Regions from separate parts of the Streptomyces sp. NPDC054847 genome, predicted to be linked through region 1. Evidence: riboswitches for the same ligand, from Rfam matches in the RefSeq annotation. Region 1 holds a riboswitch; the other holds the start of a gene.
The links. A riboswitch is a leader RNA that binds a small molecule or an ion and turns the genes downstream of it on or off. The one in region 1 is predicted to bind S-adenosylmethionine.
Positions count from the first base shown of each region.

Region 2: it holds a riboswitch for S-adenosylmethionine, as region 1 does, so the genes downstream of both, thrC (threonine synthase) here and ACWGH4_RS14365 (aminotransferase class V-fold PLP-dependent enzyme) in region 1, are expected to answer to the same signal.

Region 1 covers NZ_JBSGZJ010000110.1:14,232-17,720, reverse strand. The annotation lists gene trpD (anthranilate phosphoribosyltransferase) at 28-1,092, shown strand; SAM riboswitch class IV at 1,168-1,285, shown strand; gene ACWGH4_RS14365 (aminotransferase class V-fold PLP-dependent enzyme) at 1,502-2,890, shown strand; partial or broken gene ACWGH4_RS14360 (glycerate kinase family protein) at 2,851-3,489, opposite strand, start outside.
Region 2 covers NZ_JBSGZJ010000027.1:19,219-22,707, reverse strand. The annotation lists gene ACWGH4_RS05640 (alpha,alpha-trehalose-phosphate synthase (UDP-forming)) at 1-108, opposite strand, end outside; gene ACWGH4_RS05635 (hypothetical protein) at 166-651, opposite strand; gene ACWGH4_RS05630 (glucosyl-3-phosphoglycerate synthase) at 690-1,658, opposite strand; SAM riboswitch class I at 1,832-1,959, shown strand; gene thrC (threonine synthase) at 1,977-3,284, shown strand; gene ACWGH4_RS05620 (MoaD/ThiS family protein) at 3,334-3,489, shown strand, end outside.

The DNA of each region.
Region 1 (3,489 bases):
GTCGGCTTGTGGACCCTGGAGCGGACCATGAACGTTGTGACCCCAGTAGGCGGCGACAGCGTGGCGGCCCACTCCTGGCCGAGCGTGCTGAACGCCCTGCTCGAGAACCGCGACCAGAGCGCGGACGCGACGGCGTGGGCCATGGACCGGATCCTCAGCGGCGAGGCCACCGACGCGCAGATCGCCGGCTTCGCGGTCGCCCTGCGCGCGAAGGGCGAGACCGTGGAGGAGATCACCGGTCTGGTGCGGACGATGTACCGCCACGCCAATCTGATCGAGGTGCCCGGGGGATGTGTCGACATCGTCGGCACCGGCGGCGACGGCGCCAAGACCGTCAACATCTCCACCATGTCGGCGATCGTCGTCGCCGGTACGGGCGCGAAGGTGGTCAAGCACGGCAACCGCGCCGCCTCCTCCGCGAGCGGCGCCTCGGACGTCCTGGAGAAGCTCGGCGTCAATCTGGAGCTGACCCCGCAGCGGGTGGCAGAGGTCGCGGCCGAGGCGGGCATCACCTTCTGCTTCGCCGTGAAGTTCCACCCGGCGCTGCGGCACGTCGCCATGGCGCGCAAGGAGCTGGGCATCCGGACGGTCTTCAACTTCCTCGGCCCGCTCACCAACCCGGCGAAGGTCACCGCCCAGGCGACCGGCGTCGCCGATGCCCGGATGGCGCCGATCATGGCCGGGGTGCTGGCCGAACGCGGCTCGTCCGCGCTGGTCTTCCGCGGCGACGACGGCCTGGACGAACTGACGACCACCTCCACCTCCCATGTCTGGGTGGTGCGGGACGGCGCCGTGCGCGAGGAGACCTTCGACCCGCGGGACATCGGCATCGAGCTGGTCCCGGTCGAGGCGCTGCGCGGGGCGGACGCCTCGTACAACGCCGATGTGGCGCGCCGGCTGCTGGGCGGCGAGACCGGGCCCGTGCGGGACGCCGTGCTGCTCAACTCGGCGGCGGCGCTGGCGGCCCTGGAGCCGACCGACGGCACGCTGAACGAGCAGCTGGCGGCCGGTGTGGCACGGGCGGCCAGGTCGATCGACTCCGGCGCGGCGAGGGCCGCGCTGGAGCGCTGGGTCGAGGCCAGCAACGCCTAGACGGCCCCTGGGCGCGGTCCGGATGGTGGACCGCGCCCTTGCGTCCGCCGCGACGTGTGGCAGGATGCTGGCCAAGGTCATGAGTGACAGCGATTACGGCCCCGGCCCGCTGTCCGGCAACCCTCCGTCCGTGGCGGGGTGCCCCGGGTGAAGACCAGGCCGCAGGCAGCGAGGTCTGTGGCAAGCGCGGACCCCCGCGGCGTCATCGACCGCCGCGTCCCTGGGGTCCTGGTCCTCAAGGGAGCAGTCTCGTGAGCAAGCGAATGCGATAGGGCGTCTGCGCCCCTTCTTCAACACCCTCCGCACGGCGTCGCCGTGTGCCGAGGCGATCCCGTATCCGGGACCTGAAGCCGATTCGCCTTTCTCCCCCTACCTTCGGTGGGGGTACCCCCAGCTGGGAGATACCGCCATGTCCGTGTACCCGAACGCCGCCGAGACCGCTGTCGCCGACGCCGCCGACCCGTCCCTCTGCGCCCCGCTGCCGGTCCTCGGCCGGGACGTCACCGTCCCGCTCGTCACCGGCGGCGAAGTCACCTACGCGGCCCTCGACTACGCCGCGAGCGCCCCGGCGCTGCAGCGGGTGTGGGACGACGTGGCCGCGTACGCCCCGTACTACGGAAGCGTGCACCGGGGTGCCGGGTACCTGTCGCAGCTGTCCACCGACCTGTTCGAGAACAGCCGGGCCGTGGTGCACGAGTTCCTCGGCTGCCGCGACGGCGACCAGGTGGTCTTCACCCGGTCCACGACCGACTCGCTGAACCTGCTGGCCGCCGCGCTGCCCGACGGCTGCGAGGTGTTCGTCTTCGAGACCGAGCACCACGCCTCGCTGCTGCCATGGAGGAATGCCCGGGTGACGTACCTGGACGCGCCCCGCACGCCCGGTGAGGCGGTACGGACGCTGGAGCACGCGCTCGCCCACCGAGACCCCCACGGTCCGGCGCTGGTCTGCGTGACGGGTGCGTCCAACGTGACCGGTGAGCTGTGGCCGGTGCGGGAACTCGCCGCGGCGGCCCACGCGCACGGCGCCCGTATCGTGCTCGACGCGGCCCAGCTCGCGCCCCACCACCCGCTGTCCGTCCAGGAGCTGGACGTCGACTGGGTGGCCTTCTCCGGGCACAAGCTCTACGCGCCGTTCGGCTCCGGTGTGCTCGCCGGCCGGGTGGACTGGCTGCGCGAGGCGGAGCCGTACCTCGCCGGCGGCGGCGCCTCGCGCACCGTCGCACGGCGCGCCGACGGCGGGGTGGAGGTCGAGTGGCACACCACCGCCGCACGGCACGAGGCCGGCTCGCCCAACGTGATCGGCGTCTACTCGATCGCCGCCGCCTGCAAGGCGCTCACGGAGGCCGGTTTCGGCCGGCTGGTCGCCCGCGAGCAGCGCCTGATCGCCAAGGTCCGGGAAGGTCTCGCGGAGGTGCCGGAGGTCCGGGTGCTGTCGCTGTTCGGCGACGACTCCCCCCGCGTCGGTGTCCTCTCCTTCGTGGTGGACGGCTGGAACAGCTCGCACTTCGCCGCGGCGCTGTCCGCCGAGTACGGCATCGGCGTCCGTGACGGACTCTTCTGCGCCCACCCGCTGGTGCGCACCCTGCTGGGCAGCGACCCGCAGGACGTCGGCGACTGCGGCGCCCCGGAGGCCGGGCCGGGGGAGAGGTCGCTCAACGCCATCCGGGTCAGCTTCGGCGCGGGTACCCCCGACGAGCACGTGGAGAGGTTCGTGCGGGCCGTCAAGGAGCTCGTCCGCGACGGCGCGCAGTGGAAGTACCGCACAGAGGACGGGCGTTGCGTGCCCGACCGCGGCTGACTCAGGCCGCGAGCCGGGTGCCCAGCAGCACCATCCTCAGCGCGCGTTCGGCCGCGTCGGCGAGGAACTCGCCGGCCCGGTCCAGCGCTTCCGGCAGCGGAACCGGCGCCGGCACGATCGACCCGTAGGCGTCCACGCCCGCGGCCCTGACCTCGTGCACGCCGTGGCCGAGCGTCCCGGCGAGGGCCAGCACCGGCACCCCGGCGGCCCTGGCCCGGTGTGCCACCTCGGCCGGGATCTTCCCGCGTACGGTCTGGTCGTCGAGCGCCCCCTCCGCCGTGATCACCAGGTCGGCGCGGGCCAGCCTCGCGTCCAGGTCGACATGGTCGAGCAGCACGTCGAAGCGGGGCAGCAGCCGGGCGCCGAGCGCGGCCAGCCCCGCGCCGAGCCCGCCCGACGCGCCCGTGCCGGGAGCGGTCCGCAGGTCGACGGCGGCCGGCAGGGCGGCGGCGAGGTGGACGGCCCAGTGCTCCAGCGCGGCCGAGAGCTCCTCGACCTGCGCCGGGGTCGCGCCCTTTTGCGGGCCGAAGACCCTGGCCACGCCGTGCTCGCCGCACAGCACGTTGAACGGGTTGCAGGCCACCAGGATCCCGGCCGCG
Region 2 (3,489 bases), on a different contig from region 1:
GAGTCCTCCACCGCCGCGGCGGGCGTCGAGCTCTCCGTCCTCGTTCAGCTCGTAGGAGACAGGGCCGCGGTTGGACGCGACGAGGATCTGGGCTGCGTCGGAGACCATGTGCCGAAATCTAGCCCGTACCGCAAAAGCTCAAACGTGCGTACGGCGCCTCGCAGGTCAGTGGTCGCGGCGGCGGCCGCGGGTGGCGGCCACGGCGATGATGCCGGCCGCCGTCAGGCTCAGCGCGACGCCGCCCAGCAGCCACAGCTGCTCCGCCGTGCCGCCGGTGCGGGCCATCTCCACGTGACGGACCGGTTCCCGGCCCTGGAGGCCGTCGGTCCCGCCGGCGGACCCCTCCGGGCCGCCGGCGTCCGCGGCCGCGGCGGGCGCGTCCTCGGCGTGGCCGTCCGTCCGCTGCTCGGCCGCGCCGGGAGCGGTCCGGTGCGCCGGCTGCTCACCGGGGAGCGTTCCCGGCGCCGTCGGTCCGGCAGGCACCCCCATCGCGGGGACGGCCGGTCCGAACACGGCGGCTGCGGTGACCGCCAGGGTGCCGAGGAGCCGGGTCAGCCGTTCCGTGCCGCTGGAGGGCGTCTCCTTGCGGTGCCTGCCGCGGCCGCCCGGAGATCCGGGGAACGACAGAACAAGAAATCTCATAAGTCCCATACATGGGAAATGTAGGCAAAATGACCGGTCGGTCCTGCTTATGCGGCGCGACGCGCCGCGTACTCACTGATCTCGAGCATCGGCGGGCGCTCCTCGGTGTCCACCGGGTGGGTCACCGGCACGAAGCCGTTCCCCACGCGCTCGAACTGCGTGATCGACGGGCGCACCAAATGCGGGCGGGCGAGCCTCAGTTGGGCGGTGCGGTAGATCGTCGCGGCCATTCTGCCGAGAGCCTGACCGTCCTGGTGGCGGTGCTTGCGGGTGCCGACGTCGACCTGGGCCAGCGCGTCCAGGCCCACCAGGTTCAGTGAGTCGACGAGCAGGCCGAGCTCGACGCCGTATCCGACGGGGAAGGGCAGCCGCTCCAGCAGCGAGCGCCGTGCCGCGTACTCGCCGCCCAGCGGCTGCACGAACCCGGCGAGCTGCGGCCAGTGCAGGTTCAGCAGCGGCCTGGCCATCAGCTCGGTCACCCGCCCGCCCTGGGCCGGGGTGCCGTCCGGGCCGGGTGCGGCGCCCCCGCCCAGCGGACGGTCGTACATGGCCTTGACGAACTGGACGTCGGGCTCGGTCAGCAGCGGGCCGACGATGCCGGAGACGAAGTCCGCGGAGAAGTCCCGCAGGTCCGCGTCGCAGAAGCAGACGATGTCACCGCCCGTCGCCATCAGCGACCGCCACAGCACCTCGCCCTTGCCGGCCACCGCGGGCAGGCCGGGCAGTATCGCGTCCCGGTGCACCACCCGGGCGCCGGCGGCCGCGGCCACCTCCGACGTGCGGTCGGTCGAGGCCGAGTCGATGACGACCAGCTCGTCGACGAGCGGGGTGTTCTCCATCAGCTCCCGGCGGATGATCGTGACGATCTCTCCGACGGTCGCCTCCTCGTTCAGCGCGGGGAGCACGACACTGACGGTCGTGCCCTGCCTCGCCTTGGCGGCCATCAGCCTCTCGAGGGAGCGATCGGACGCGGACCAGGAGCGCCGGCTCAGCCAGCGGGCCACCTCATCGAGCACTTCGCGTCTCCCTTGACAGTCGATCGACAGTCGGTCGTGTGATCCATCTCGCGGGTCGGACGACTATCTCAAGCGTCCGGGGCTTCGGTTACAGTCTTGAGCAACGCGAAGGACCCTCGCATCTCGGGGGGTCCCTGCACACAAACGCCCGGACCGCACGTCCGGAGCCATACCGCTCATCCAGAGGGGCAGAGGGAACGGCCCGTTGAAGCCCCGGCAACCCTCCCGCCGACCGCGAGGTCACGGTGGGGAAGGTGCCAATTCCGTCTCGTGGCGAAGTGCGTCACGAGGAAGATGAGGAGAAAGGGCCTCGCCATCATGGCTGCGCAGACCGTCGCAAGCACCAGCACCTCCGCCACCTCGTCCACGTCCGTGGACCTCGGCCCCGCCGCCGCACTTTCGTGCCGCGAGTGCGGACAGCGTTTCGAACTCGGACCCATCTTCGCCTGCGCCGAGTGTTTCGGGCCGCTCGAAGTCGCCTACGACCTGCCGAGCGGCAGCCCCGAAGAGCTCCGGAAGCAGATCGAGGCGGGCCCGGCCAACATCTGGCGTTACGCCCCGCTGCTGCCCGTCCCGGCCGACGTGGCCGACAAGCCGAACCTGAACCCGGGCTGGACCAAGCTGGTCAAGGCCGACAACCTCGCCCGCGAACTGGGCGTCACCGGCGGTCTGTTCGTCAAGGACGACTCCGGCAACCCGACGCACTCCTTCAAGGACCGGGTCGTCGCCCAGGCCCTCGAGGCCGCCCGTGCCTTCGGCTTCACCACCCTGTCCTGCTCCTCCACCGGCAACCTCGCGGGCGCGGTCGGCGCCGCCGCCGCGCGGGCCGGCTTCCGCTCCTGCGTGTTCATCCCGCACGACCTCGAGCAGGGCAAGGTCGTCATGGCCGCGGTGTACGGCGGCGAGCTCGTCGGCATCGAGGGCAACTACGACGACGTGAACCGCTTCTGCTCCGAGCTCATCGGCGACCCGCTGGGCGAGGGCTGGGGCTTCGTCAACGTCAACCTCCGCCCGTACTACGCGGAGGGCTCCAAGACCCTCGCGTACGAGATCTGCGAGCAGCTCGGCTGGCGGCTGCCGGACCAGCTGGTCGTCCCGATCGCCTCCGGCTCCCAGCTCACGAAGATCGACAAGGGTCTTCAGGAGCTGATCAAGCTCGGGCTCGTCGAGGACAAGCCGTACAAGATCTTCGGCGCCCAGGCCGAGGGCTGTTCGCCGGTGTCGACCGCCTTCAAGGCCGGCCACGACGTCGTGCGGCCCCAGAAGCCGAACACCATCGCCAAGTCCCTCGCCATCGGCAACCCGGCCGACGGCCCGTACGTGCTGGACATCGCGCGCCGCACGGGCGGGGCCGTCGAGGACGTCAACGACGAGCAGGTCGTCGACGCGATCAAGCTGCTGGCCCGCACCGAGGGCATCTTCGCCGAGACGGCCGGTGGCGTGACGGTGGGTGTGACGAAGAAGCTGATCGAGGCGGGCCTGCTCGACCCGGCGCTCACCACCGTCGTGCTCAACACCGGCGACGGTCTCAAGACCCTCGACGCCGTCGCGGAGACCTCCCAGGCGACCGCCGTCATCCGCCCGAGCCTGGACGCGTTCCGCGACGCGGGCCTGGCCGCCCACTGAGAACCTTGCTCCGCACTGCCACGCCGTACTCCGCCGAGAGGTGACGAACATGAGCGTCAACGTCCGCATCCCCACCATCCTCCGTACGTACACGGGCGGCCGGGCCGAGGTCCCGGCGGAGGGCACGACCCTCGCCGAGGTCATCGCGGACCTGGAGAAGAACCACACGGGCATCGCCGCCCGCGTCCTGGACGACCAGGGCAAG